3 regions of the Megasphaera stantonii genome follow, and region 3 is predicted to be linked to each of the others. Evidence: riboswitches for the same ligand, from Rfam matches in the RefSeq annotation. Region 3 holds a riboswitch; each other region holds the start of a gene.
What was found. Region 3 has a riboswitch for FMN ahead of DKB62_RS09435 (bifunctional 3,4-dihydroxy-2-butanone-4-phosphate synthase/GTP cyclohydrolase II). Riboswitches for the same ligand answer to the same signal wherever they lie in the genome.

Region 1 (9,891 bases), 490 kb from region 3:
TGTCAGGTTGTGGATGCGCCGGCGCATTTCCGCCGCCGACTTGTTGGTAAAGGTGACGCAGAGGATGTGGCCCGGCACGATGCCCAGCTCGTTGACTAAAAAGGCAAACCGGTACGACAAGGCCCGCGTCTTGCCCGAGCCGGCGCCGGCGATGACCCGCACGCAGCCCTCCGTCGTCGTCACGGCCTGACGCTGGGCGTCGTTCAGCCCCTGCAGCAAATCCATCATCGTATCCTCCCTTTCTGCGAACATTCGTTTCTTTCATTATAACAGGAATTCCGCCGCCGCTCAATACGAAATCCAGCCATTTCTCCTGCCGCAAAAACGCAGCCCCCCTCTATTCTTTTAATCTATCTAATGATATAATAAATAAGTTATACAAAAGGAGGCATACATGTTAGAAAAATTTCAAACCTTACAAATTAGCGACGTCATTCTCAACGCCTTAAACGAAATGGGCTTTGAAGAACCGACGCCGATTCAGGCAAACGCCATCCCCGTCGCCATGTCGGGCTGCGATATGATCGGCCAGGCACAGACCGGCACGGGCAAAACGGCAGCCTACGGCATTCCCGTATTAGAAAAAATATTAGCGTCCGAGCCGTCGAAGGAAATACAGGCCGTCGTCCTGTCGCCGACGCGCGAGCTGGCCATGCAGGTCGCCGAAGAGCTCAACCACCTGGCCCAGTTCACCCACATCCAGGCCCTGCCGATTTACGGCGGTCAGGATATGGAACGGCAGCTGCGCCGCCTGCGCAAATCGCCGCAGATCGTCGTCGCCACGCCGGGCCGCCTCATCGACCACATGAAGCGCGGCACCATCAGCCTGAGCCATATTTCGACGATCGTCCTTGACGAAGCCGACGAAATGCTGGACATGGGCTTCATCGAAGACATCAACCTCATCATGGCCGCCACGCCCAGCACCCGTCAGACCCTGCTGTTCTCGGCTACCATGCCCAAGCCCATTCAGCAGCTGGCGGAAACCTTCCTCCACGACCCGCAGATCGTCCGCATGAAGGCCAAGGAAGTAACTATCGACCTCATCGAGCAGTCCTACATCGAAGTGCCGGACCGCCAGAAGTTCGACATCCTCTGCCGCCTTCTCGACCTGCAGGAGCCGGATTTGGCCATCATCTTCGTCCGCACCAAGCGCCGCGTCGACGAGCTGTCCGAAGCCCTGAAAAAGCGCGGCTATTCCGCCGAAGGCATTCACGGCGACCTGACCCAAGCTAAACGGGACACGGTCATCCGCCAGTTCCGGGAAAAGACCATCGATATCCTCGTCGCCACCGACGTCGCCGCCCGCGGCCTCGACATCAGCGGCGTCACCCACGTATTCAACTACGATTTGCCCCAGGACCCGGAAAGCTATGTCCACCGTGTCGGCCGTACAGGCCGGGCCGGCCAGAGCGGCGAAGCGACGACCTTCGTCATTCCCCGCGAAATCGACCACCTGCGGGCCATCGAACGGCTCATCAAACGGCGCATCGCCCGCCGCAAGGCCCCGACCTTCTCGGAAGCCCTGGAAGGAGCCCAGCAGGCGGCTATCCGCCGTCTCGTCGCCGCGACAGAAGACGACAACTACAGCATCTACCGGGCCAACGCCGAAGAGCTTCTCACCCACTTCGACTCCGTCGCCCTCTTGTCGGCAGCCATCAAGCTGCTCACGAAGGAGCCGGACACGACGCCGGTCAACATTACGGAAGAAGCGCCCCTGCGCGTCCACCGCTCCCGCCGTCCCTACGGCGACAAAAACCGCCGCCGCGACTATCGTCACGACCGCAGCGACCGGAACGACCGTTCCGAACGAAACGACCGAAGCGAACGCAGCGGAGACTATCGAAGCGGCAATACGAAACGCCGTCACTTCGCGCCGCGGAAGCAAAACGACAACGCGTCGGGAACGTTCCGCCGCAGCGGCGAAAAGAAGGTCCGTAAGGAGCCGAACCGCTCCGTGTTCAAGCCCTATTTTAAAGACTAATTCGCCTATCAAAAAAACCGTACCCTCTGACGAGGATACGGTTTTTTCTTATTCATATGGCAATATCAAGGATATTATTTGCCTGTGAACGTAGCTTTACGTTTTTCAACGAAAGCGCCCATGCCTTCTTTCTGGTCTTCCGTAGCGAAGCAAAGGCCGAATACTTCGTCTTCATAAGCAATACCAGTGATAACGTCGCAGTTGATACCGCGGTTGATAGCTGCTTTGGAGAGCTGTACGGCGATCGGAGCGTTTTTCGCGATCTTCTTAGCCAATGCATATACGGTATCCATCAGTTCTTCCTGAGGAACAACTTTGTTTACGAGGCCGATACGATATGCTTCCTGAGCGTCGATCATGCCAGCCGTGAAAATCAGTTCTTTGCCGTAGCCGCGGCCAACGACACGGGGCAGACGCTGCGTGCCGCCGAAGCCCGGCGTAATGCCGAGGCCAACTTCGGGCTGACCGAATTTAGCGTTTTCAGAAGCATAACGGATGTCGCAAGCGCAGGACAGTTCGCAGCCGCCGCCCAAAGCGAAGCCGTTAATAGCAGCGATAACCGGCTGCGGCATGTTTTCGATTTCCGTAAACGTATCCTGACCGATTTTGCCGAATGCGCGACCTTCAACTGCATTCTTCGTGGACATTTCAACGATATCTGCGCCGGCTACGAAGGATTTGCTGCCGGAACCCGTGATAACGACGACTTTAATTTCGGAATCAGCGGCGATTTTGCCGACGAGGTCTCTTAATTCCGAAACCGTTTCCGTGTTCAGGGCGTTCAGAGCTTTCGGACGATTGATCGTAATCGTTGCAATACCGTTTTCTGCCGAGTAAAGAATGTTTTTGTAGTCCATAATTAGAACCCTCCCAAAATAATATATTCACACGTAGGACGTGCAAACAAGGGGCGTGAATACTCACGCCCACTGCCTGACAAATATAAATCGCTTGAGTTTACATTGCTTGCTTATAGAGTTGTGTTTGTACTGCTCGCCTATTATTTCGTGTAGTCGTAGAAGCCTTTGCCCGTCTTGCGGCCGAGGTAACCAGCGTTGACGTACGTTTTGAGGAGCGGGCACGGACGATATTTCGGATCGCCGAAGCCTTCATAGAGAACTTCCATGATGTGAAGGACAACGTCGTTGCCGATCAAGTCGCTCAAAGCCAAGGGGCCCATCGGATGGTTGAAGCCCAGTTTGCATACGGAGTCGATATCTTCTTTGGATGCTACGCCTTCCATCAAAGCCTGGATAGCTTCGTTGATCATGGGGATAACGACGCGGTTGCCTACGAAGCCCGGGAAGTCTGCAACTTTAACCGGGGATTTGCCGATTTCTTCGGATACTTCTTTGATTTTTGCGAACGTATCTTCAGAAGTAGCGATGCCGTTGATGAGTTCGATCAATTTCATGACCGGAGCCGGGTTGAAGAAGTGCATGCCGATAACTTTGTCCGGACGTTTTGTAGCTGCGCCGATCTGCGTGATGGACAAAGAGGACGTGTTGCTGGCCAGGATCGTGTGTTCCGGGCAGAGTTCGTCTAATTCTTTGAAGATAGCCGATTTGATTTTCAAATCTTCGATAGCAGCTTCAACAACGAGGTCGATGTCTTTCATGTTGTCGGCCGTGCGGGTAACGAAACCGGAAATGCGGCCCATTACGGCGTCTTTTTCTTCCTGCGTCATTTTTTCCTTGCTGACCAATTTCGTCAAGGCTTTATCAATTTTAGCTTTGCCGCCGGCGATGAATTCGTCTTTAATATCATTCAAAACGACTTCGCAACCGTTAACAGCAAATACCTGAGCGATACCGGAACCCATGGTGCCTGCGCCAATAACCATTACCTTTTTACAAAACATGTTAAACTCCTCCTTATTTCGCGTGATTTTTTTCACGAGTTCTTTTCAAAAACTCACGCGCGATATTAAAATAAGTTTCACTGCTTACACTCATAGTATATCACGTTTTCCAAAAAAATCTACCGAAAAAACGCGATTTTTCCAAAAAACTGCATATTATGTATACGTTTTTTTAATACATAAACCATGTCCAATACTTTTATTTCATCATTCGATACCAAAAGCGCCGTTTACTACGTTATATTATGAACGTTGGTCATACCAGATTATGTAATTTTTCACAATTCATTTTTTTGCCCTTCGCCGACGTTTAAGGCCTGCAAGATACGGCGTCTTTGTTCGTATTGCCGCCGGTACATGGCCGTGTTGTCCTTGTTCGGCCCAAAGGTCTTGTGGACAGCGAGCTGCCGCTGGAGGGCCTGCTTGAGGTCGGCAATGTCGCCGGCTCCATAGGCCGCTACAATGCAGTTCGTCGGCACGGCGCCGCCGGCGACGCGCAGCGTTGATACCTGCGTGTCCAGCATGTCAGCCTTGATCTGGTTCCACAAATCGTCGCGGCTGCCCCCTTCCGTAATCGTCAAGGTCGTCAAGTCGATGCCTGCCGCCCGGTACCGGTCGGTAACTTCCATGTAGTCGTAGCCGATGCCTTCGAGGACGCAGCGCCACATCGCTCCCTGGTCCGAGTCGAGGGTCAGGCCCGTGAAGGTCCCGCGCACGTGGGGGAAATCACCGTTGCCGCCTGTCAGATACGGGATGAACATCGCCCCGTCGCAGCCGGCCGGATGGCGTGCTGCCAGCACGTCCAGCTCGGCATAGTAGTCGTCGTCTTCGCGGCGGCAAATCGAATCCTTGAACCAGCGCAGGGCCAGTCCGCCGGTCCGCACCATTCCCCAGTAGAAATACGTTCCCGGCAAGGTGCCCGAATTGAAGATGAGGCCGCTGCCCGGTACGGACAATTCAGGAATGATGCCGTCCGTGGCGGCGCAGAACATAGCGCACGTGCCGGCTACGTCGACGGCCTTGCCCGCTTCCAGAATGCCGCTGCCCATCATGGATTCCATCGTATCGCCGGCGCCGGCGCAGATGGGAATACCGGCAGGGAAGCCCGTTTCCAGAGCATCGTCTTCGCAGAGACGGCCAATAATATCCCAGGGCTTGACGATGCGCGGCATGTATTTCTTGTCGATGCCCAGGATGCGCAGCTGTTCGTCCGACCACTCCTTGGTCACGACGTTGTAGCCCAGGCCCCAGCCGGACATGGCGCCCCAGTCGATAAAGGCGTCTTCGCCCTTCAATCCGGCCAGATGCATGAGGACGTACGGGCAGTTGTGGACGAACTTGACGCCCCTTTCGTTAAAGGCCGGAATATGCTTCATGAACCAGCGGGCAAACATGGCCGGGAACATGACGTTCGGCTCGGCGTTGCCCGTTTCGGCCGCCCAGATATCCAGCTTGAGTTCTTTCAGCGCTTCTACGTCGTCGGCCGTGCGGCTGTCCAGATAGTTGACGTACGGCGTCACGGCGTTCCCTTCGGCGTCGACGCCGGCGATGCCGCAGATGATGCCGTCGCCCATAATGGCCCGCACTGCCGCTGGGGAAATCCCCTTCTCTTCCAGCTGGCGGCTGCACGACGCCATGCACTGCTTGATGAGGCGGTAATATTCGTCTACGTCCATCTGCACCCAGCCGGGGTGAGGATAATACAGCGTCGTCTTGGCCGTATCCATAGCTACGCATTCCATGTCCTCGCTGTACACGGCGACCTTTACGCTCTGCGTCCCGGCGTCAAATCCCAAATAATATTTCTTTTCCATATCCATTACCTGCCCTTCTATCTTGCGGCAAATCAAAAAAAGGCCGGAATACATCCAGCCTTTTCGCACTTGAGAACGGCACGGCAAACACACCTGTGCCGCGCCCGAAGTCTTTTCTCATCCAGACTATACTGTCGGTCCCGGAATTTCGCCGGGTCAGCTCCCTCAGGAGGTTGCGGACTATCACCGCCGGTCAGGACTCTGAAAGGATTTCCCTTTCTCACCTTGCCTCAAAGACTAAATATATTAATGTAAATATATTATGTATTTTTTACATATATATCATACTACGATGGAATGGAAAAAACAAGTAAGACGACGGCAAAAGCAAAGCCCGCCCGGTGAAACGCCTTTGTCCAGACGCCGGTGCCCTATTCACCGCGCTGCGCTCCATAGTGCTCCTGCAGATATACTTCCGTAAACTCGATGAACCGTTCCAGCAGCGGCGACAAGAACTGGTTCTTTTTCCAGACCATGTAGCTGCCGTTTTCGATGAACGGCTTCATAGGGCGCATGCACAAGCCCGGCAAGACCGTGTCGAAGTCCAGCCCCAAGGCCAGGCCGACGCCGTTGTCCGTCAGGACCATCTTGTTGTATGCCGACAGATTCATGTACACGGCCAGGCGCACGTCGGACTGCCATCGCCCCAGCCAGGCTTCGACCTGATTTTTTACGGACAAGCGGGCCGGCATGATGAGGCGCTGCCCCGCCAGATCCTGCGGCTCGACGGCCTCCTTCGCCGCCATGGGATGATCCTGCCGCATCAGCACGGTCCAGCGGTCCTTGAGAGGCATGCGCAGGTAGCTGTACTTGCTCACGTCTACGGGCTCAATGAGTAGTCCGAAATCGAGGGTTCCCTGCTCGATGCGCTCCTTCACGTCGTCGGCAATGCCCGTATACAAGGTAAACTGCACCTCTCCATAGGCCTGCTGAAAGGCCGCCATGACCTTGGCCATAGGCTCCAGATTCTTCGTCTCGCCGCAGCCGATGGCGATTTCGCCGGAAATGACCTCGTCCTGCCGCGACACTTCCTTCGCCGTCTTTTCGGCCAGGTCGACGAGCTCCTGGGCCCGGCGGCGCAGTATCATGCCCTCCTCAGTCAGTATGATGCTGTGCTTGCTGCGCTTGAACAGGGACACGCCGAACTCTTCCTCCATCTGCATGAGCTGGCGCGACAAGGTAGGCTGCGTGATGTGCAGCATCTTGGCCGCCTTCGTAATATTCTCTTCTCTGGCAACGACTAAAAAATACTTCAGCACGCGCAGTTCCATGTCCCATTCCCCTTTCGGCAAACATCCCTCGAACCTTGAAGGCCATTCTTAAAATATATACGTAATCGTATCATTTTTCCCCATAAAATTCAATCTTGGAGCTGCTGCAAGGAAAAAGGGCCTTCTCCTCTGCGGGAAAAAGCCCTCTCTCGTTTATTTATTGATGATCTTTCCGATATTCTTCAATTCGATGGAAATGGTGCCGTCGGGATTATTGATAAACTGGATATAGTCCGTGTTTTCGATGTATTCCGACGGGAAAATGATTTCAATGCCCGTGTCGGTCTTGATCTTGTGGCTGCGGCCGGCCCGTTCGGCAAAGGCCTTGGCGATAGGCACGTCGGCAGGCAGCTTGGCTTCTTCCAGCTGGGCGGCAAATTCATTCCGCATGGCCTGCGAACCGGCGAATACCTCTGCCCCCAAGTCCTGCGGCGAAAAGGCTTCGGCCGTCTCGGCGTTTTCGACAAGGTAATTCTTAGCCTTCGACAAGACTTCTACCGTATTTCCGCCGTGATCCTCGGCGACCTTGGCAGCAATCTTGCTGACCAGCTTGACGGCGTCCTTGGCCGAAATGACCGACGTACACTGCAGGAGCCGTTCCGGCAGGATATAGATGTCTTCCCCGTCCATCTGCCGCTTCTTGTCGACAAAGCGGATGGAGAAATCGCCGCAGTGTATGAGAGCGTAGGCCTCTATCTTCTGAGACGCGCCGGGCAGGATAGCGTAATGCTTGATAAGCTTGTTGTACACCGCCCCGTCGTCGTCCAATATCTGATGGGTGTAGGCCGTCTTGTTGTCCAGCAGGAGCACGCCGATGCAGCGCACATCGGCGTCGTCATTGAAATCGACGACGAGGACGTCCAGCGACGACGGCCCGTCGCAGTGCGACAAGATGTCGTAGAGCTGCCGCGCCGTCTGCGAGGCGAACTCGTCGAAGCTGATTTCTCCACCGATGAGCTGCTGCAGCAGGGCCTGATAATTACTCGTCGCGTAAAATACGCCCGTCTGCTGGCCTGCGTCCTGCAGGATGCGGTTCATGCGCTTGTCCACGTATTCGTACACGACGTCGCTGCTGAAATCGAGGTCCTTCTGCGACAAGATGCACATGTTCGTATTGAAATCCAATATATGTAAAATCGCTTTTTGTATCATCATACGTATCTGTTGTTTCCTCCTGTTTATCCTTTATGCAGGGTAAAGACCGTCGCCTCGCGGGAGCAGAATACCCGGAAGGGCAGCCAATGGCCCGTGCCGCGGTTGACGTAGCCGTATGAGCCGCCCTGGCGGTACATGCCGCGCAGGTACTTGAAGCCGACGGACTCGACGACAGGCCCGATAAGGGCGAACTGGGCGCCGTGGGTGTGGCCGCACATCGTCAAGGGAATGCGCCGTTCAAAGCCTTCGTCGATGAAATCGGAATGATGCGCCAGCATGACGACGAAGGCCGACTCGGGCACGCCGTCCAAAGCCTGAGCCACGTACTCCCGCCGCTGGGCCGTAAAGGCTTCGTCGCCGCGGGCAAAGCTGTAGTCTACGCCGGCAACGTAAAAGGGAGCGGCATCCTGGCCGGACCGTTCGGCCAAGCCCTCTCCCCGCCCGGCCGACGCCTCTACGGCGCTGTTGCGCAAAATGCGTACCGGTGTCGTTTCCAGCAAGGCCGTAATCGCCTCAAGGCCGCGGTAATACTCGTGATTGCCGTAGCAGTAATCTATGCCGTCGGGAAATTTCGCCGCCATCTCCCGCAGCACGTCGCCGCACTGCGGCAGGAGAGACAGCTCATCGATAAGGTCGCCCGTAATTTCCACGCGGCTTACCCCCTCCGCCGCCAGCGCCTCCAAAGCCTCGCGGAGCCGCTCGGGACTGACGAACAGCCCCAGGTGAACGTCGGAAATCTGGCCGATTTTATAGCCGTCGAGGTAGTCCGGCAGGTCAGGATAGTGCAAGTCGTGACGTGTTACGGCCAGATAGCTCTCGCCAACGAAATTCCCCAATACGCTCGTGCCGGCCGCCGCCACGGGGATGACCGCCGCGACGCCGCGCAGGAAGGAACGCCGCGTAATCCCCCGCCCCTTCTCCGGCGGTACAGGCGGCATAGTCGTCACGCCGCGCCGTTTCTGCTTCCACCGCCGCAGACGCCGCTCGATAAAGACAGCGGCAGAGGCGACGACCAAGACGGGAAAGGCCAGGAAAAACAGGAAAAACCAGCTGATAGCCCCCAAGGATCCGTACATGAGGAGCATCCCCTCGACAGTTCCCTGCACAGCCGGAAACACTCGCCCGTAGTAAGACAGGCCTGCGCCGGCAATAACCGTCGCTGCCGCCACGAAGACGACCAGCGCCAGCCAGCGGCTGCGGCGGTAGATGTAGTTCCACAGCACGGCGGAGCATACGCAGATGCACGACATGATGATCATGAAATTGATAAAAAAGGGTCCCTTCATCTCGCCATCGCAGTGATTTTACCGTGAGGCCCCGCCCAGGGGACCGACGTCACGTCGCGCCGCGGCAGCCACTGCCAATCCTCCTTTTCTGCAATCTCTCCGCCGATCTGGCGGCCTTCGTATATGGTCATCTGCCATATTTTATGAGAAAACACATGCTTCAGCGTTCCTACCGGCTGGTCATCGACGTCAATCATGACGCCTGCACTGGCCGTCAGCTGCCGTACGCCGTCCAAGCCGTCCGTCCCGTTGGGAAACTCCCACATCGACGCCAGCAAGCCCTGCGGCGGCCGGCGGTGGATGAGCCAGCGTCCATTGTCCTCTACGACGACGACCGTCACCGGCTCTGTCGGCACCTTTTTCTTTACGATGCGCACGGGCAGCTCCTGCTCCCGGCCGGCCCGCTTCGCCATGCATATATCGGCCAAGGGGCATTCGCCGCAGCGGGGATGCTTGGGAATGCAGATCATGGCCCCGAAATCCATCAGCGCTTCGTTGAACGCCCCGGCCCGGCCTTGGG
Region 2 (9,891 bases), 720 kb from region 3:
ATGATTGGTCATATATTAGACAACAGATACAAGATATTGGAGGAAGTAGGCACCGGCGGCATGGCCGTCGTCTACAAGGCCCAGGATATTTTGCTGGATCGTATTGTCGCCGTCAAGATCCTTCTCGCAAAATACGGAGACGACCACGATTTCGTCGTCCGGTTCCGTCAGGAAGCGCAGGCGGCGGCCAAGCTGTCCCATCCCAATATCGTAAATATATATGATGTTGGTTATGACGAAAATGTGCATTACATCGTCATGGAATACGTCCGCGGCGAAACGCTGAAGGAATATATTGAAAAGCACGGCCATCTGCCGATCAATACGTCCATACAGATTACCTTCGATATCGGCGAGGCTTTGGAAAATGCCCATAAAAACGGCATCGTCCACTGCGACATCAAGCCCCATAACATCCTGGTGACTGAAACGGGACGCATCAAAGTCGCCGACTTTGGCATCGCCAGAGCTATAAATTCCAGCGCGACCAACAAGGATGACCACGCCGTGCTGGGCTCCGTCCATTATTTTTCGCCGGAACAGGCCAGCGGCGGCCCCGTAGACGAACGGACGGATATCTATTCCTTGGGCGTCGTCATGTACGAGATGATGACCGGCGTCGTGCCCTTCGAAGGCGAGACGGCAATCAGCGTCGCCCTGCAGCACGTGCAGGATGATATTCCCTTGCCGACGAAGTATAACCGCCGCATTCCCCGACTGGTGGAACAGTGTATTTTAAAGGCCATGGCCAAGAATCCCGACGACCGGTTCCAGTCGATTGCCGAAATGATGTCGGAGCTTCGCCTGTCCCAGGGATTTGTCAATACCAATAAAGGGGCTATGCCGATTATCAAAAATAATTTTGCGACCCAGAAGATTCCGCCGCTGAAATCGCCGGAAGAGGAGCAGAAGAAAAATATCTTTTCCCGCATGCTCGATTCCATCAGCAGCCATTCGAAAAAATCCATTATCATCGGCATGCTCGGCGTCTTTGTCGTCGCGTTTATGTGGGCTTTCTTTTCCTTCGGCAATTTCTGGAGCACTCAGGATATTACCGTTCCCGACGTAACAGGCAAGCAGGTGGAAATCGCCAAGGAAATACTGTCCAAGGAACACCTCAACGTTTCGGTCAACGAAATAGAAAGCGATGAAGTGCCTGTCGGCGAGGTCATTACCCAGACGCCGTCGGGAGGGGCCGTCGTCAAGGAAAACCGGACTATTTACCTGACCGTCAGCAAGGGCAATCAAGGCTCGGAAGTCCTCATGCCCGACCTGCGGGACCTGACGCTGGATGAAGCGAAGAAAAAGCTGTCTGAAATCGGCCTGACCATCGGCTCCGTCCATTACGCCGAAAGCGAAAAATATGAAAACGGCAAGATCATCAGCCAGAGCCCGGCCTCGCCGCGCAAAGTAGCGAAGGGCTCGTCGGTCGACGTCATTATCTGCCGCAAGGCCGAAAAGAAGAATGACGCTAAAAACGGACAGGATGCGCCGACCGTCAGCGGCATGACCTTGGATACGGCCATGAAGACCTTGGAAAACGCCGGATATATCGTCGGCAACGTGACCAATCTGGATGCGTCCAAGGACAACGCCCTGGCTAAGGTTGTCAAACAAAGTCCGCGCAGCGGCAACGTCGTCGATTTGACTGTCGAATACGGCGCAGCGGCGGCTGTTCCCGACGGCAGCGCCAATAATCAGGAACCGGCCGGCACGCCTCATTACGGCACGGTGAATATCAGCGTTCCTTCCGGCGCGTCGAGTCAGCACGTGCAGATCGTCGTGACGGACGACAACGGCACCCGTGTCGTCTATGACAAGAACCAGTCCGGCGGCGACAGCATTACTAAAAATATCAGCGGCGTAGGCAAGACCCGCGTCAAGGTATATATCAACAATTCGTTAGTACAGGATCAGTACATTTAATTGAAGGAGGATCATGACTACAGGCCGCGTTATAAAAAATTACAACGGATATTACTACGTAGATATCGGCGCCGGACAGCTCGTCGAATGCCGTCGCCGGGGAAAGGTCAAGGCGAAAATACTCGTCGGAGATGAGCTGGAAATTACGGAATTAGGCGGCGGAAAGGGCGTTGTCGAAAAGCAGCTGCCGCGGCGGAACAGCCTCCGCCGCCCGGCCGTAGCCAACATCGATCAGATGTTTGTCATCATGGCGGCGCAATCGCCGGACCCCAATCAGTTTCTCGTCGACAAGCTGCTCATGACCTGCGAATACGGCGGCGTTCATCCGAAGCTGTGCTTTAACAAGTGCGATTTAGACCGTGAAACAGCGGAAGCTTATAAAGCCTTTTATGAAACCTGCGGCTATGATGTCTATCTTGTGTCTGCCGTTACCGGCGAAGGGCTGGACGCCATCAAGGCTTTGCTTCCTCATAAGATGACCGTATTTGCCGGGCCGTCCGGCGTCGGGAAGTCGAGCCTGCTGTCTCAGATTTTAGGGCGGGACCTGTCTGTCGGCTCGGTCAGCGAAAAAATCAAGCGGGGCCGCCATACGACGAGGCATTCGGAAATCATGCAGCTGGAAGGCGATACGTATGTCATCGATACGCCGGGATTCAGCTCGCTGGAATTCGAGCACCTCGACAAAGGGGAGGTCTTCGCCTTATTTCCCGACATGACGCCTTACGGCGGACACTGCCGCTTTTCGTCGTGCCTCCACTTGTCGGAGCCGGACTGCCCCGTAAAGGATGCCGTTGCCGAAGGCAAGATACAGAAAGAACGGTATGAAACGTACTGCAAAATCGTCAATTCTATTCTCGAAAGGAACCGATAGGTATGATACACATTTGTCCTTCTATTTTGTCCGCCGATTTTTCCCGGCTGGCTGAAGAAATTAAAGACGTAGAATCAAAGGGAGCAGACTGCATCCATCTCGACATGATGGACGGCCATTTCGTGCCGAACCTGACGTTCGGCGTGCCGATCATCGCCGCCTTGCGGAAGCACGTTTCCATTCCCTTCGACGCCCATTTGATGGTCGAACATCCCGACGTATACGTAGACGGCCTGGCAAAAGCCGGCGTGCAGTACGTTACAGTCCATCAGGAAGCGTGTCCTCACCTGGACAGCACGCTGCAGCATATCCGCAGCGCCGGCATGAAGTGCGGCGTCGCCTTGAATCCGGCTACGCCTGTATCGTCTTTATCCTGCGTGGCGGCGCAGCTCGATATGATCCTCATCATGAGCGTCAATCCCGGCTTCGGCGGTCAGAAATTCATTCCCTATTCGCTGGATAAAATCCGCGAAGCCAGGGCGCTGCTCGATTCCGTCGGCAACACGGAAGCCGTCGTAGAAGTAGACGGCGGCGTCAACGCCGATACAGTACAGTCCGTCAAGGAAGCCGGCGCTACCTTCCTCGTCGCCGGCAGCGCCGTATTTGGAGCGGCAGACCGGGCTGCAGCCATCGCCGCGCTGCGGTAAGAAGTCTGTACTTGTATTTCTATCCCTTATGTGCTAAAATCATAGGTGGATATGAATAATAGTCTTTGGGGCAAGGTGAGAAAGGGCAGCTTTCAATTCCTGACCGGCGGTATAGTCCGCTAGCCTGGCGTAAGCGGGGCTGAACCGATGCGATTTCGGTACCGACAGTATAGTCTGGATGGGAAAAGACGACATTTCGTTTATTTTTGTTGTGCGCAAAAGGCTATTGGGTTTCCATACCCGTAGCCTTTTTATTTTTTATAATAAAATCTATCAGGAAAGGAATGACAGATTTGGAACCGGTAGATTATATGAGAAAAGCCCTGGAGCTGGCAAAGCTGGCTTTAGGGTATACAACGCCGAATCCGGCCGTCGGCTGCGTCATCGTAAAAGACGGCGAAATCGTCGGCACGGGCTATCATCGCCAGGCCGGCACGCCCCATGCGGAAGTATGGGCCCTGCGCGAAGCCGGCGACAAGGCGAAGGGCGCGACGGTATACGTTACGCTGGAACCCTGCGCGCATTACGGGCGGACGCCGCCCTGCGCCCGCACGCTCGTGGAAAAGGGAGTCGGCAAGGTCGTCATCGCCATGCTGGATCCCAACCCTCTCGTAGCGGGAAAGGGAGCGGCCATTCTCCGGCAGGCCGGCATACCTGTCGAAATCGGGCTGCTTTCCAAGGAAGCCGCTCAGCTGAACGAAGTATTCATTAAAAATATGATGGTGCAGAAGCCGTTTATCGCCGTCAAAATAGCGCAGAGCCTCGACGGCTGCATCGCCTCGCGGACGGGAAAATCCCAGTGGATTACAAATCAATGGGCCCGCAATTACGGCCACTACCTGCGCTCTATCTACGACGGCATCCTCGTCGGCATCAACACGGTCAAGCTCGACAATCCGCTGCTGACCTGCCGCATCCGCCGCGAAGCCCATGACGAGCCTCACCAGCCGGTACGCATCATCATGGATTCGCAGGGCCACATTCCTCTCAATTCCCTCGTCCTGACGGATAAGACGTCGCCGACCATCGTCGTGACGACGTCCCTCTGCCCGGTAGAAAAGATGAGAGAATTGAAAAACATGGGCGTCACCGTCCTGCTGGCTCCGCTGAACAAGGATCGTCACATCGATTTGCCGGCCGCTCTGGACTTACTGTACAAGCAGGGCCTGCAGAGCATCCTCGTCGAAGGGGGCAGCAAAATTCAGGGGACCTTCTTCGACCACAAGCTCGTCGATAAGATATACGCCTTTATCGGCGACAAAGTCATCGGCGGCGAACAGGCCCTGTCGTCTGTCGGCGGCCATGGCGTCGATTCCCTCGACGAGTGCCTGCCCCTGTCTTACGATTCGGTCGAGCTGCACGACGGCAATATTTTGATTACAGCGTATAATACGAACAGGGAGGGAGCTTATGTTCACTGGCATCATTGAGGAATTGGGCACCGTCGGCCAGATGGACCGCCGTCCCGACTCGATAAAGCTGACGATTCAGGCCCGTAAGGTACTGGAAGGGACGCAGCTCGGCGACAGCATCGCCGTCAACGGCGTCTGCCTGACGGTGACCTCCATGACGGATTCGTCCTTCACGGCCGACGTCATGCACGAAACGATGCGCCGTTCGTCCCTGAGCGACATCAAGAGCGGCTCGAAGGTCAATTTGGAACGGGCTATGCAGGTCGGCGGCAGGCTGGGCGGCCACATCGTCAGCGGCCATATCGACGGCGTCGGCCATATCGCCCGCATCGCCGCCGACGGCATCGCCCGGGTCATTACGATTTCCATTCCCAAGGACATGGAGCCGTTCATCGTCGAAAAAGGCTCTATAGCCATCGACGGCATCAGCCTGACCGTCGTTTCCGTAGGCAACAGCCAATTTTCCGTTTCCATCATTCCCCATACGATGGCCAATACGACGCTCATCGACAAGCATCCCGGCGCCGTCGTCAATTTGGAAACCGACGTAATTGGGAAATATGTCCATAGTTTTACAACAGCCCATACGGGCAAACGTTCCGGCATCACAATGGAAACGCTGTTGGAAAATGGATTTTAAAATACTATTTCAGAATAGGAGAGTGTTCTACTATGGCACACATTAAAGAAGGTCAATTAATTGGTTCTGGTTCTAAGTTTGGTATCGTCGTAGCGCGTTTCAACGAATTTATCTGCAGCAAGCTCCTCGGCGGCGCATACGACGCCCTCCATCGTCACGGCGTAAGCGACGACGACATCACGACGGCCTGGGTTCCCGGCTCCTTTGAAATTCCCCTCATCGCCCAGAAAATGGCCGAATCGGGCAAATACGACGCCGTCATCTGCCTCGGCGCAGTTATCCGCGGCGCGACGAGCCACTACGACCTGGTCTGCAATGAAGCAGCCAAGGGCATTGCTCAGGCGTCCCTGAAGACGGGCGTGCCTATCATGTTCGGCGTCATTACGACGGAAAATATCGAACAGGCTATCGAACGGGCCGGCACGAAAGCGGGCAACAAGGGCTTCGACGTAGCGACAGCGGCTATCGAAATGGTCAACCTCATAAAAGAACTGTAAGAAAACGCAAGAGGCTGATGCCGAAGAATTTCTTCGCGCACCAGCCTCTTTTATACGCTGTATGCAGTTATTCTGCCGCAGGCTCCGTATCGGGCTCGTCTTTCGTCGTAAAGCCGATGATCCGCCGCGGCTTGTCCGTATCGTCGGTCCGATTGACGGCGACGAGAAGCAGGTTCAGCTGAGATAAGTGCTGAACCAATTCGACGTGAGAGCCGTCAGATAGTTCGCCATAGAAGACGATCATGTTCGGGTCCCAAAAGCCTACGTCCTGAATGCTGAAGGTAATGTTGCCGGCCGATACGAGGCGGCCGCCGGCCTGCATGTCGTCGGGCATGTCCGATTCAAAATTGTTGATGAGCGCGACGATGCGCCGGTACATATCCGAAGCCAGGTAGGGCGTTTCCGGATCTTCGTCTTCCGCCGTATCCAGCGGCGCCGACGGCGGAATGATCAGGAGATCCCGGCCGTCTGCCGCCGTATATTCCTTCTTTTCGTCTGCCATAGTAATGCCCCCTTTTTCCGTTTCTTATATACATAATTCCATGCGGAAGGGAGAAATCCTGCCGGCACGGCGAAAGAGTCCGGCAGCGGGCAGTACAGTTTTTCCGACCTGCCAAATTAGTAGTGAAAAATACTCGCAGGTGTAGTATAATTAGATTCAGATTTTATGTAGAAAGGATATCAGAACAGGATGCATATTGAAGACCAGATCGTCCATTATACATCAGACGAGTTAATTCGCGTTTCTATCGCCCAGACGCGCCGCATAACCGAAACGGCGCGGCAGCGGCATCATTTGTCGCCTGTGGCCTGCGCCGCCTTGGGCCGGGCCATGACGGGAGCGCTCCTCCTGGCCGGAGACTATAAAAATCATGAAGGCGTTTCCCTTAAATTTGCCGGCGACGGCCCATTAGGAGCCGTTCACGTCGACGCCTTCGATTCCAATAAAGTACGGGGCTATATCGACAATCCCACAGTTGATTTGCCCCTCAAAGCAAACGGAAAATTAGATGTAGGAGCCGCTGTAGGCCAGCACGGCCAGCTGACGGTAACGCGCTTTACGCCGGAGCAGATGACCTATACGAGCCAAGCCGACCTCGTATCCGGCGAAATTGCCGAAGATTTGGCTTATTACTTATACACGTCGGAGCAGATTCCCTCGACGATCAGCTTAGGCGTCCTCGTCGACCGGGACTATACGATTGCCGCGTCAGGCGGCTTTCTCGTCCAGGCGCTGCCGGGAGCGAAAGAAGAAGACTTAGCGCGGGTCGAGGCCAACATTACGCAGATCGGGCCGATTACGACGTATTTGAAGAATCATCCCGATGGAGAAGGGCTGATCGACATTATTTTAAGCGGCATGCATTTTAAAGAATTATTCCGCAAGCCTGCCTGGTGGCAGTGCACGTGCTCGCGCCAGCGCATTGAAAACGTCCTCCTGTCCCTGAGAGCCCAGGATAAGGAGGAACTGCTGCAGGACCCGCAGGTAGAGATGACCTGCCATTACTGCGGTGAAAAATACGTCATCAGCCACGACGAATTAGTTACTTTATTCGAAAACGCACATAAGGAGTGATAGTATGGGCTTAATTGCCATCATCGGCGGTACGGGCGTCTGCGATATCAAGATGCTGAAAAACGCCAAAGAGCATCACATGGACACCTTTTATGGTACGATCCATTATGTCCGCGGCACGTATGAGGGAAAAGAACTGATTTTCCTTCCCCGTCATGGTAAAACCCATTCCATACCGCCTCATCTGATCAACTACCGGGGCAACATGCTGGGCTTAAAGCGGTTAGGCGTTACAGCCGTTATTTCGACGACGGCCGTCGGGTCCCTGAACCGCGACTTTAAGCCGAACGAATTTGTCCTGCCCGACCAGTTCCTCGATTTTACGAAGTCGCGCCATACGTCTTTCTTTGACGGCGGGGAAAACGGCGTCGTCCACGTCGATATGACCGAGCCGTACTGCCCGACCCTGCGCCGTACTCTCATGGCAGCGGCTGACGAACTGGGAGGATACGCCCTGCACAACGGCGGCACCTACGTATGCACGGAAGGACCGCGGTTTGAGACGCCGGCGGAAATCAAGATGTACGAAACGCTGGGCGGCGACCTCGTCGGCATGACCAACGTGCCGGAAGTCTGCCTAGCCCGGGAAGCTGAAATCTGCTACGCTACGGTTTCCATGGTTACGAACTTCGCCGCCGGCATTTCTCCGTCCGCCCTGACTCATTCGGAAGTCGTAGACTGCATGGCGGAAAACTCCCTCCGCCTGCGTACCCTGATCATGAAAGCCGTCGAACTGTACGGCGACGACGATTGCCTGTGCCGCCACGCCCTGCAGGAATACGGCGGCTTTACGGTGTAATATGGATACGCTGCGCTGGCAGAACGGCCAGCTGGTCCTGCTGGATCAAACGAAGCTTCCCCTGGAAGAATCCTATATTACCTGTACAAAATGGCAGGACGTATACGACGCCATTTCCATCCTCGCCGTACGGGGCGCGCCGGCTATCGGCGTAGCCGCGGCTTACGGCTCGGTCCTGGCGGCCCGCATGCTGGCCGATACGCGCGACTATGAGTCGACTTCGGAGTTCCTTGCCGATTTCTCCGAATGCTGCCGCTGCCTCGACGAAGCCCGGCCTACGGCTGTCAACCTGCACTGGGCCCTGGAAACGATGAAAGCCGCGGCGTATGGAGCAGAGGAACAACCGGTCTCGTCTATTCTCCAGCTGCTGGAAGACAAGGCGAAATCCATGCAGGCCGAAGATGTGGCAATCAACACGGCCATGTCGGAATACGGCGCCGAAGAGTTAGCTGCGGCAGGTAAGCCTCTGACGATATTGACGCACTGCAACGCCGGGGCGCTGGCTACGGCCGGCGTCGGCACGGCCCTGGGCGTCATCCGCTCCCTTCACAAGCGGGGGCTGATCCGCATGGTTTATGCCGATGAAACGCGGCCTCTCCTGCAGGGAGCGCGCCTCACCGTATCGGAGCTCATGGCCGACGGCATTCCCGTGACGCTCATTACGGACAACATGGCCGCCTGGGTCATGAAGACGAAGGGCGTCGACGCCGTCGTCGTCGGGGCCGACCGCATTACGGCCAACGGAGACACGGCCAACAAAATCGGCACCTACGGCGTGTCGATTTTGGCGAAGGAACACGGCGTTCCCTTTTACGTCGCCGCCCCGATTTCGACCTTCGACCTGTCCCTGGACAAAGGGGAACAAATTCCCATTGAGGAGCGAAATCATGACGAAGTGCGTTCCATTCAGGGAGTACCGACGGCGCTGCCGGAAGCCGCCGTCTTTAATCCGGCCTTCGACGTAACGCCTCACGAGAATATCGCGGCTATTTTTACGGAAAAAGGGGTTATCCGCAAGCCTGACACTGCGCAGGTTCATGCATTTTTCAATATATAGAAAGGAAGTCTTATCGTATGGAATCTATTATTCGCGACATCAAATTAGCTAAGAGCGGTCATGAAAAAATCAGCTGGGTTGACCACTACATGCCGGCGCTGAACGCTATCGGCGACGAATTAGCTAAAGAACAGACCTTTAAAGGCAAGACGGTCTGCGTCAGCGTCCATTTGGAAGCTAAAACGGCGTACTTGGCCGAAGTCCTGCACCGGGCCGGCGCCAACGTCATCGTCACGGGAAGCAATCCCTTGTCGACGCAGGACGACGTCGCCGCAGCTCTCGTAGAAGACGGCCTGACAGTCTATGCCTGGTATGGCGCGACAGAGGAAGAATATTTCAATTTCCTCAACAAATCTCTGGACCATCATCCGGATATCATCATCGACGACGGCGGCGATCAGGTTCATCTGCTCCATACGACGCGGACTGACGCCCTGGAAAACCTCCTCGGCGGCACGGAAGAAAC
Region 3 (9,891 bases):
GTCATGAGCGACTCTATCGTCATCGACGGAGACGTAGAGCATGCGGGAATGCTCAGCGATATCTTGACGACGGTCGTCTTTGTGTTAGGCCCACAGAAGGGACTGGCCTTTATCGACGGCATGGACGGCGTAGAATGCGAAATTACGGGAAACGATGGAACGATTTACATGACCGACGGGTTCCGCAGCCGTTTTTCCGACATGAACGCCGACTTTCGTATAGCTGAATAACTATCCCCTACATGTAAAATTTTAAGCGGAACGGAAGTATTTTCTTGAATAATATTTACTTTTTCTTCAAAATGTAAGATAATATAACTATAAATATTTGTAGAGGATGGTAACGACATATGGATCACATTGATGACAAAATTTTGACAATTTTGAAGCGAAACGGAAAAGCTTCTGCTACGGAAATCAGCAAAGTTGTCGGTTTGTCCATACCGGCTGTAGCAGAACGAATCAGAAAAATGGAACACGCCGGTATCATTGAAGGATATGGCGCAAAAATCAGCCGCCGTAAGACGGGATACAACGTCACGGCTTTTATTATGGTTAATATGGAACGGTCCGGCGACGTCGAAGAATTCCGGGAAAAGGTCGTTCAGTTCCCTCAGGTCTTGGAGTGTCATCACGTTGTGGGGGCCTTTGATTACCTATTGAAAGTGCTGGTAAAAACTCCTGATGATTTAGAAAAATTCCTTATGGAAGAGCTAAACGAAATCCCGACGGTTTCGTCGTCTCAGACCTTTATGTGCTTGTCTACGCTGAAAGAAGAATGGAACGTATAAGACGGTACGAATTTTCTCTCCATAAAAAAGAAGCTTATCCTATGAAAGATAAGCTTCTTTTTTTACAATATGAAAGATGGGGAATCGTTTTAGGCCAGGACATTAATCTTCCTTGATGCGGCCGTCAATCGTAATGGTCTTTACCTGCCAGGGAATGAATTTTCCGCTTTGCTGGAGTGCTTTTTTGGCAGCCATTTCCAAGCCGCCGCAGCAGGGAACCTCCATGCGGACAATGGTGACATCTTTGATATCATTTTGTTTGATGATTTCAGTCAATTTTTCGGAATAGTCAATACTGTCCAGCTTAGGGCAGCCGACAATCGTAATTTTATTGCGAATGAAATCTTCATGGAACCGGGCGTAAGCATAGGCCGTGCAGTCCGCTGCGATGAGCAGATGGGCTCCGTCGAAATAGTCTGCTTTGATCGGTACGAGTTTGATTTGTACGGGCCATTGGCGCAGCTGCGATTGTGCGACTGCCGGCGTGTTGGGAAGTTCGGCGGCAGTCGTCTGAAGAGACATGGCTGCCTGTCCGGGGCAGCCGTGAGAAAGTACGCGGGACTGGCTGCCGGGACATCCGCCAGTATGTTTCAGACCATTGGCTTTCATATTAGCCTTTACGGCGGCTTCGTCATAGGGAGCGGCTTCGCGCTCTACAAAGGTAATGGCGTTCGTCGGGCAGTGGGGCAGGCAGTCGCCTAGTCCGTCACAGTAATCGTCGCGCATGAGGCGTGCTTTTCCGTCTACCATGGCGATGGCCCCTTCGTGGCAGGCTGCTGCGCAGGCACCGCAGCCATTGCATTTTTCTTCATCAATTTGAATAATTCTTCTAATCATAATGTATTCCTCCAGTGGTTTTATATACGTAAATAGCATGGGCATGTAGTGTGCTGCCTTATGGTGAAAGTATACTATACAGGGCAGGAAAAATCTGTTGTTTTTGCAACGAGGTGAATGAAATTGCAATATTTTTTACCAGTCATTCAACATTCTGAGTTGTTTGCTCACATCGGGACAGAAGATATTGGCAAACTACTGGATGCGATGGACATATATAAAAAGAAATACAAAAAAGGGAATTTTATTTTCTATGCAGGAGATACAATTGAGCAAATCGGCATTGTCTTATCCGGCACGGTGCACATCCTGCAGGAAGATTACTGGGGCAACCGCAACATCTTATCCCAAGTTCGCCCCGGCAGTTTATTTGGCGAAGCCTTTGCGTGTCTTTCTGATGTAAAGTCGACAGTAGATGTTGTTGCCTTAGACGATACGGAAGTTATGTTCATCAACGTAAACAGCATTATTCATGCAGGCCAGGTTTTAACGAAAGCGCAGGAACGTGTGGCTTTGAATCTTCTGGCTATCATGGCACGGCGCAATATGCAGCTTACGCAGAAAATACGGTATATGTCACAACGGTCGACGCGGCAGAAGCTCATGTTCTATTTGTCGGAAGAAGCGCTGCGGCAGGAATCTTCGTCGTTTACGCTGCCCTTTAACCGGCAGCAGCTGGCCGATTTTCTCTCTGTCGACCGGAGCGCCATGTCGGCAGAGCTGAGCCGGATGAAAAAAGATGGGCTGATTGACTATTACAAAGATAAATTTATTTTGAAAGAACCGCAGGTATAAGCCAAAAAGAGCAGCAGCAGAATTCCGATGGTTATTCAGAATCTGCATGCTGCTCTTTTTCTTAGATAATTACGCTGTATCAGCGCAGGTGGGGAAGAATATGTCCCATCTTATGCTTTTTCGTTTCCAAATAGAATTCGTCGAATTCCTGGGGTTTCATTTCAATCGGCACGCGTTCTACGATTTCTACGCCGAAGCCTTCGAGGCCGTAGATTTTTTCCGGGTTGTTCGTCAGCAGGCGCAGTTCTTTGGCTCCTAAATCCTGCAGAATCTGAGCGCCAATCCAATATTCGCGCAGGTCTGGCGCAAAGCCCAGCTTTTCATTGGCTTCTACGGTGTCATAGCCCTGTTCCTGGAGGACGTAGGCCTTCAGCTTGTTGATGAGGCCGATGCCCCGGCCTTCCTGGCGCATGTAGAGGAGAATGCCCCGGCCTTCGGCGTTGATCTGGGTCATGGCAGCGGCCAGCTGTTCGCCGCAGTCGCAGCGGCACGAGCCGAATACGTCGCCGGTCAGGCATTCGGAGTGGACGCGGCAGAGCAGGTTTTTACCGTCGCCGATGTCGCCTTTGACGAGGGCGACGTGGTGTTCGCCCGTCAGGTCGTTGACGTAGCCGTAAATTTTGAATTCGCCGAATTTCGTCGGCATCTTAGCGACGGCTTCGCGGACGACGTGCTTGTCGTGACGGCGGCAGTAGTTCTGCAGGTCGTGAATGGTGATGAATTTTAAATTGTACTTGTCGGCCAATTCCCATAGCTGCGGCGTCTGCATCATCGTGCCGTCGTCGGCCATGATTTCGCAGCACAAGCCGACTTGCTTCAGGCCGGCGAGGCGCATGAGGTCGACCGTCGCTTCCGTATGGCCGTTGCGGGCCAGGACTCCGCCGCGCTTGGCGATTAAGGGGAAGTTATGGCCGGGACGGCGGAAGTCTTCGGGACGGGCCGTTTCTTCCGTGCATTTGCGGGCCGTCAGCGCCCGTTCTACGGCGGAAATGCCCGTCGTCGTATCGACGTGGTCGATGGAGACGGTGAAGGCCGTTTCGTGATTGTCCATATTGTCGCTTACCATCGGCGGCAAGCCGAGCTTGCGGGCGTATTCAATGCTCATGGGCATGCAGATGAGGCCCTTGCCGTGCGTTGCCATAAAGTTCATGTTTTCTGTCGTGCAGTACTGGGCGGCGCAGATAAAGTCGCCTTCATTTTCTCTATCCGGGTCGTCGGTGACGATGATGATATGCCCGGCTTGCAATTCTTCGATTGCTTCTTCTACGGTATTGAATTTTCTGTTTTCCTTTGCCACAATAAAACCTCCTGAATATGATAAAGCCCTGACGGTCTGTCCAGCAGCGTCAGGGCTTTTTGGTCAACACAACACAAGCTGCGCGGAGGCAGCTCCATCGTATCTTCTTCCATCCAGACTATACTGTCGGTTTTGGAATCGCACCAAATCACGAGCACATGGCTCCTACGCCGTAGCGTTCGCGGACTATACCGCCGATCGGGAATTTCACCCTGCCCTGAAGATATATGACTACATGAATCATTATACACAGAATGGCTATCCTTGGCAAGAGCCGCCGCGGCCGGCCGGGCTGGGACAGGCCTATTCTATGTCGAATATTTTGCCCGGATTGAGGATATTGTTGGGGTCCAGGGCTTTTTTGATAGCTTTCATCATGGCCAGCTCGTCGGGATTGGTAAATTCTTCCATCAAATGCTTCCGCTTAAAGCCGATGCCGTGCTCGCCCGATAAGCGGCCGCCGTGGGCGTAGATGAAGGCGTACAGCTCCTGCTGGTTTTGTTCGACCCGGCGGGCCCAGTCTTCGTAGGGCGTATCGTCGGGCTTTAAGATGTTGAGATGGATGTTGCCGTCGCCGGCGTGGCTGGCAATGCGGGTGATCAGGCCGTATTTGCCGGCCAGGCGGAGAATTTCCGCCAGCAGGAGCGGTTCCTGGTCGACGGGGACGACGACGTCTTCTTTGCTGACGATGAGACTTTCGGCGCGGACTGCCTCGGCAAAGGCCTTGCGGGCCTGCCAGATTTTATTGTGGTCGGCGACGAGGACCGACGACGCGCCGTGTTGCGTGCAGAGCTCGTCTAAGGCGACGGCCTTGTCGTCCAGGTCGTCGTCATGGATGCCTTCGACTTCGACGATGAGGTAATTGCCCGAATCGCTGCCCTGCAGCTTTTCATGGAGATATTTTTCTACCGATCGGATCGTAATATTGTCCATGTATTCGACGCAGGTCGGGACGATGCCTTGCTTTAAAATGGCTCCGACGGCGCCGATGGCTTGTTCCGGCGAATCGAAAACGGCCAGCAGATCGAGGGCGTATTTAGGCTTCGGCAGGAGCTTGACCGTCGCCTTGGTGATGATGCCCAGCGTGCCTTCCGAGCCGATGACCAGCTGCTCGAGGCAGTAGCCTGTCGATTGCTTCTGCAGGCGTGCGCCGAGCTGGACGATGCGGCCCGTCGGATTGACGATTTCCACGTCGTATACCTGATGGCGCGTCGTACCGTATTTGACAGCCCGGTTGCCGCCGGCGTTGGTGGCGATATTGCCGCCGATAAAGCAGGAGTCGCCGCTGCAGGGGTCGCCGGCGTAGAACAGACCCTTGGCTTCGGCTGCGTCCTGCAGGTCCGACGTGCGGACGCCCGGTTCTACGACGGCGTATAAGGCGTCTTCGTTAATTTCCAGAATGCGGTTCATTTTTTCCAGGGACAGGACGATGCCGCCGTAAATAGGCACGGCGCCGCAGGCTAGCCCTGTACCGGCCCCGCGGGGCACGACGGGAAAATGATAGTCGTTGGCCAGCTGGACGACAGCGGCGACCTGCTCGGCCGTTTCGGCAAAGACGACGGCTTCGGGCATGTGGTGGTACGCCGGGTCGGTCACTTCGTCGTGGGAGTAGGGCTGCATTTTATCCGGATCTGTCGTGACGTTTTTAGGGCCGACGGCAGCCTGCAGTTTTTTTAAAATTTCAGGAGTAATCGGTTCATATCTCATGAGCAAAGACCTCTGTTTCTTCATAGTTTACGTTCTATTATATAATATCAGCGGCGTTTGCGAAAGTGGGCCGTATTAAATCGAGAAAAAACTTTATCTTAAGTGAAAATGAAGGTATACTTATAGCATGCGTGTTGCAGTGCCTATATTAAAGGAGCAGAATCATGACGGAAAAACGGGATGGGCGGCTCCGACGTACCGGGACGGTGCGCCGGCGGCGTACGAAAAAAAAGAAGGGGATGACGCTGTACAAGGGCATCGTCCTTCTCATACTGCTGGTCGGAGGAGTCTTCCTGTGCCTGCGCATGTATCAGATGTGGCAGATCCACGAGGACATGAAGCGGACGCTGCAGCAGGAGCAGGCCTTGACGGAAGAAAACCAGCGGCTGAAGGACCGGAAAGAACAGCTTATTTCCCCCGATGCCGTAGAAAAACAGGCGCGGGAACAGTTCGGACTGGCCGAGCCGGGAGAAATCCCCTACAGGCGCTGACGAGGCGTTCCGCCTTAGGAATTTACATTATTTTGCGATTGAATTTTTCGCCGTTTATGAGTATAATAGCGTTATACGTGTTATCAGCAAAGCTGAAGCATACAAGGAGGAATATAAGGTAACATGACAATCGAAGTAGGCAGTGTATTGGAAGGCACCGTGACAGGGATTACAAAATTTGGCGCTTTTGTAGAGCTTCCTGACAAGAAGGTGGGCTTGGTCCACATTTCTGAAGTTGCTAATGAGTATGTAAAAGATGTGCACGATTTCTTGAAAGTTCAGGACAAAGTAAACGTCAAAGTTTTGTCTGTCGACGATAAGGGAAAAATCGGCCTGTCTATTAAACAGACCCAGCCGGCTCCGGAAAAGAAAGAGTTCCGTCCAAGACATGAATTCCGCCAGCACAACAATTTTGACTCGAATCGCCGCTCTTCTACATCGTTGTCTTTCGAGGACCGGCTTAGTAAATTCCTGAAGGAAAGTGACGAACGCCAGATGGATTTGAAACGCAATACCGAATCAAAACGCGGCGGCCGCGGCGCTCGCCGTGCCGATTGATTTCGTATATCGGTAATCATAAGGACGAATAAAGAGTATTCCTGTCTTGGAATGCTCTTTTTGTTTTACCGACTGGAAAGGGCTGTCCGAGTTTAGAACGAGGTACATGACAGATGAAGGATAAGGAATTTGCCGTTGTCGATATCGGCTCCAATTCCCTGCGCCTGATGACGGGGCGCTGGGAAGATGATCGCTGGAAGTTTTCGGCGAAAGAATTGGAAACGACTCGCCTCGGCTATCAGATAGAAGAGACAAGGCATTTATCGCCGGAAGGGATTGAGGCCTCCCTTGCGGCCATGGCCCGATGGCAGGCCCGGTTAGGATCCGTTCCCGTCTGTGCCGTCGCGACCAGCGCAGTGCGCGAAGCCGCAGACGGCCAAGCCTTTTTGGCGGAAATACGGGCCCGTTTTGGCTGGCACTGCCGCTGCATTTCCGGCCTGGAGGAAGCGGCTCTCAGCTTCTGCGGGGCGGCAGCCGGCGTTGAAGCCGGCAAGGAGGCCGTCGTCCTGGATATCGGCGGCGGCAGCAGCGAAGTGGCCGTCGGCCGGGACGGCGTCGTCGCCTGGTCTCACAGCTATCCCTTGGGCGCCGTGCGCCTGACGAAAAAAAATCAGATGGAAGAAGGGGAGCTGGCCGCTTTGGAAGCCTATTGCAGCCGGCAATGGCTGCCTGCGCCCATAGAGCCTTCGGCATCCCTCATCGGCGTAGGCGGAACGCTGACGACGCTGGCGGCGATGGAGCTGGAACTGACGGAATACGATCCGTCCCGCATCGAAGGATGCGTCGTGCCGCTGGACCGCCTGTCCTATCACCTGGACAGACTGCGTCGCATGGGCCCAGAAGGCCGCTGCCATGTGGCGGGACTGCAGCCTAAGCGCAGCGACATCATCGTCGCCGGGCTGGCCGTCGCCCGCTCCTTTTTGCAGCACTATGGCTTTGGCTGCATTCGCATCAGCGAAAGCGATTTGATGGAAGGCGTCTTTTACCGCCATTCCTTCCACGATGCCGCTTGGCGCGGAAGCGGCGGGAGCGGTCTATGAACGTCGTTGAAACTGTAGAAGCATACTGCCGGCAGCATTCGCTGTTTCAGCCGGGAGAGACGGTTCTGATCGCCTGCTCCGGCGGGCCCGACTCACTGGCGCTGCTGGATATATTAGCCCGGCTGCGGCCGGACTATAACTTGCGCCTCGCCGTATGCTACGTCCATCATGGCATTCGGGATGCCGCTGACGAGGAGGTCCGGTTTGTACGGCAGGAAGCGGAGAAGCGGGCCTGTCCATTTATCTGCCGCCGGGCAGACGTGCCGACGTTGGCGGCGCAGGAGCACGCGTCGCTGGAAGCTGTCGGCAGGAGAGAGCGGTATCGCCTGCTTCGCGAAGAAAAGGACCGTCTGGGGGCCGCGGCGATTGCCGTAGCCCATCATCAGGACGACCAGGCGGAAACGGTGCTGCTGCACTTGCTGCGCGGCAGCGGACTGACCGGATTGGGCGCAATGCGGCCGCAAACCGGCGACGTCATCCGCCCGCTCCTGAGTATAACGCGCGGAGATATCGACGCCTATGTCAAAGAGCGGAATCTGATGCCGCGTCACGATGAGACGAACGACTCTGCCCAGTTTACGCGCAACCGCATCCGCCTGGAACTGCTGCCGGCGCTGCGGCAGTATAATCCGTCCATCGTCGGCGATTTAAACCGGCTGGCGCAGATTGCCCAGGCGGAAGACGACTGCATGGCCCAATGGGCGAGCCGACTGTACGAGGCTCACGTCAAGCCGTGCGAAGGCGGGGCCGGCGTGGAAAAGAAATGGTTTCTCAGCCAGCCCGTAGCCCTGCAGCGCCGCCTCGTGCGCCTGCTGTGCCGGAACGCGACGGGGACGGAGCGGGATATACCCTTTCATTACGTAGAAACGATGCGGGAGCTGGCCTGCAAAGGCGCGGGCAAGCAGTTCCAGACGGGCCGCGTTACGGCCTATACGACGAAATCCGATTTGTGCGTCGTAGTGTCGCAGGGCATAAAGGGCCGGCGCAGAACGAAATCATGAAAAAGAAAGCATCGCAGGGAAGCCTGCGTCGTTATATATACTTTGTCATTCCGGGGGAGGATATACGATATGCATCAAGACGTAAAAGAAATATTATTTACAGAAGAACAAATACAGAAGCGAGTGCGGGAAATGGGCGCGCAGATAACGGCCGATTACGCCGGCAAGACGATTTTGCTGTGCGGCATTTTGAAAGGCGCCGTCGTGTTCTATACGGATTTGGCCCGCCAGATTCAGGTTCCCGTAAAATTTGACTTCATGAGCTGTTCCAGCTACGGCTCGTCGGCCACGTCGTCCGGCGCGGTTACGATTCGCAAGGACATGGACAACGACGTCGCCGGAAAGGATATCCTCATCGTCGAGGATATCATCGATACGGGCATTACGCTGAGCTATCTCGTGCCCTATTTGAAAGACCGCGGCGCTAATTCGGTCAAGCTGGCTACCTTGCTGAGCAAGCCGTCGCGCCGGCAGGTCGACATCCACGTCGATTACAACGGCTTTGAAATTCCCGACGCCTTCGTCGTCGGCTACGGCCTGGATTATGACAGCTCTTATCGGAATTTGCCTTATATCGGCATATTGAAGGAAGAAATTTATACGAAATAAACATACACTATTACCGTCTTGTTTTGCGGGAAAAGCTGTTGTTGCATTGTCCGAAGTATGGTAATATAGATATTGTATTGGTTGCATGACATTACTTAATGATAGATTACTTTGAAAGGAGTAGTATCTTGAGCAAATTTGTGCGTAATGTAAGTTTATACTTACTGATTATCATCGTTGCCGTTTCTATCATCGATGCGTTTACGACAAATAAAGCTGATAAATCGGAAATTTCCTATACGAATTTCATGAATCAGGTTCAGCAGAAAAAGGTAGACGCAGTCCAGATCACGGACGACCACGCCATCGTCGGTCAGCTGAAGGACGGCACGTCTTTTACATCATACGCCCCGACGGACGCGGCTATGATGCCGGCCCTGCGCGACGCGGAGGTCAACGTCATCGCCAAGCCGCCTGAACAGCCCTCGTGGTGGATGAGCCTGCTGAGCTCTATCCTGCCGATTTTGATTCTCATCGGCGTGTGGTTTTTCATCATGCAGCAGACCCAGGGCGGCGGCGGCCGGGTGATGAATTTCGGCAAGAGCCATGCGAAGATGCACGGCGAAGGAAAAATCAAGGTATCCTTTAAAGATGTTGCCGGCGAAGACGAAGCGAAGGAAGAATTGGCGGAAATCGTCGAATTTCTCCGCAATCCCGGCAAATACAACAACATCGGCGCCAAGATTCCCAAGGGCGTGCTGCTCTTCGGGCCTCCGGGCACCGGGAAAACCCTGCTGGCCCGGGCCGTTGCCGGCGAAGCAGGCG

Region 1: linked by a shared signal. The riboswitch ahead of DKB62_RS11835 (FGGY-family carbohydrate kinase) and the one ahead of DKB62_RS09435 (bifunctional 3,4-dihydroxy-2-butanone-4-phosphate synthase/GTP cyclohydrolase II) in region 3 are both predicted to bind FMN.
Region 2: linked by a shared signal. The riboswitch ahead of ribD (bifunctional diaminohydroxyphosphoribosylaminopyrimidine deaminase/5-amino-6-(5-phosphoribosylamino)uracil reductase RibD) and the one ahead of DKB62_RS09435 (bifunctional 3,4-dihydroxy-2-butanone-4-phosphate synthase/GTP cyclohydrolase II) in region 3 are both predicted to bind FMN.

What each region holds. Positions count from the first base shown of each region.
Region 1 covers NZ_CP029462.1:2,509,023-2,518,913, reverse strand. The annotation lists gene DKB62_RS11855 (ATP-dependent helicase) at 1-228, opposite strand, end outside; gene cshA (degradosome RNA helicase CshA) at 395-1,984, shown strand; gene DKB62_RS11845 (short-chain-enoyl-CoA hydratase) at 2,059-2,841, opposite strand; gene DKB62_RS11840 (3-hydroxybutyryl-CoA dehydrogenase) at 2,985-3,845, opposite strand; gene DKB62_RS11835 (FGGY-family carbohydrate kinase) at 4,124-5,665, opposite strand; FMN riboswitch at 5,765-5,901, opposite strand; gene DKB62_RS11830 (LysR family transcriptional regulator) at 6,031-6,930, opposite strand; gene DKB62_RS11825 (nucleoid-associated protein) at 7,084-8,085, opposite strand; gene DKB62_RS11820 (metallophosphoesterase) at 8,109-9,344, opposite strand; gene mutY (A/G-specific adenine glycosylase) at 9,368-9,891, opposite strand, start outside.
Region 2 covers NZ_CP029462.1:89,898-99,788, forward strand. The annotation lists gene pknB (Stk1 family PASTA domain-containing Ser/Thr kinase) at 1-1,926, shown strand; gene rsgA (ribosome small subunit-dependent GTPase A) at 1,940-2,797, shown strand; gene rpe (ribulose-phosphate 3-epimerase) at 2,800-3,444, shown strand; FMN riboswitch at 3,502-3,638, shown strand; gene ribD (bifunctional diaminohydroxyphosphoribosylaminopyrimidine deaminase/5-amino-6-(5-phosphoribosylamino)uracil reductase RibD) at 3,738-4,874, shown strand; gene DKB62_RS00435 (riboflavin synthase) at 4,855-5,496, shown strand; gene ribH (6,7-dimethyl-8-ribityllumazine synthase) at 5,529-5,993, shown strand; gene DKB62_RS00445 (DUF6173 family protein) at 6,061-6,495, opposite strand; gene hslO (Hsp33 family molecular chaperone HslO) at 6,685-7,569, shown strand; gene mtnP (S-methyl-5'-thioadenosine phosphorylase) at 7,574-8,368, shown strand; gene mtnA (S-methyl-5-thioribose-1-phosphate isomerase) at 8,370-9,425, shown strand; gene DKB62_RS00465 (adenosylhomocysteinase) at 9,443-9,891, shown strand, end outside.
Region 3 covers NZ_CP029462.1:2,018,873-2,028,763, forward strand. The annotation lists gene DKB62_RS09415 (FAD:protein FMN transferase) at 1-231, shown strand, start outside; gene DKB62_RS09420 (Lrp/AsnC family transcriptional regulator) at 351-791, shown strand; gene DKB62_RS09425 (ATP-binding protein) at 894-1,628, opposite strand; gene DKB62_RS09430 (Crp/Fnr family transcriptional regulator) at 1,836-2,423, shown strand; gene DKB62_RS09435 (bifunctional 3,4-dihydroxy-2-butanone-4-phosphate synthase/GTP cyclohydrolase II) at 2,503-3,720, opposite strand; FMN riboswitch at 3,818-3,949, opposite strand; gene DKB62_RS09440 (FAD-binding oxidoreductase) at 4,024-5,427, opposite strand; gene DKB62_RS09445 (FtsB family cell division protein) at 5,592-5,918, shown strand; gene DKB62_RS09450 (S1 domain-containing RNA-binding protein) at 6,042-6,476, shown strand; gene DKB62_RS09455 (Ppx/GppA phosphatase family protein) at 6,590-7,516, shown strand; gene tilS (tRNA lysidine(34) synthetase TilS) at 7,513-8,517, shown strand; gene hpt (hypoxanthine phosphoribosyltransferase) at 8,587-9,126, shown strand; gene ftsH (ATP-dependent zinc metalloprotease FtsH) at 9,255-9,891, shown strand, end outside.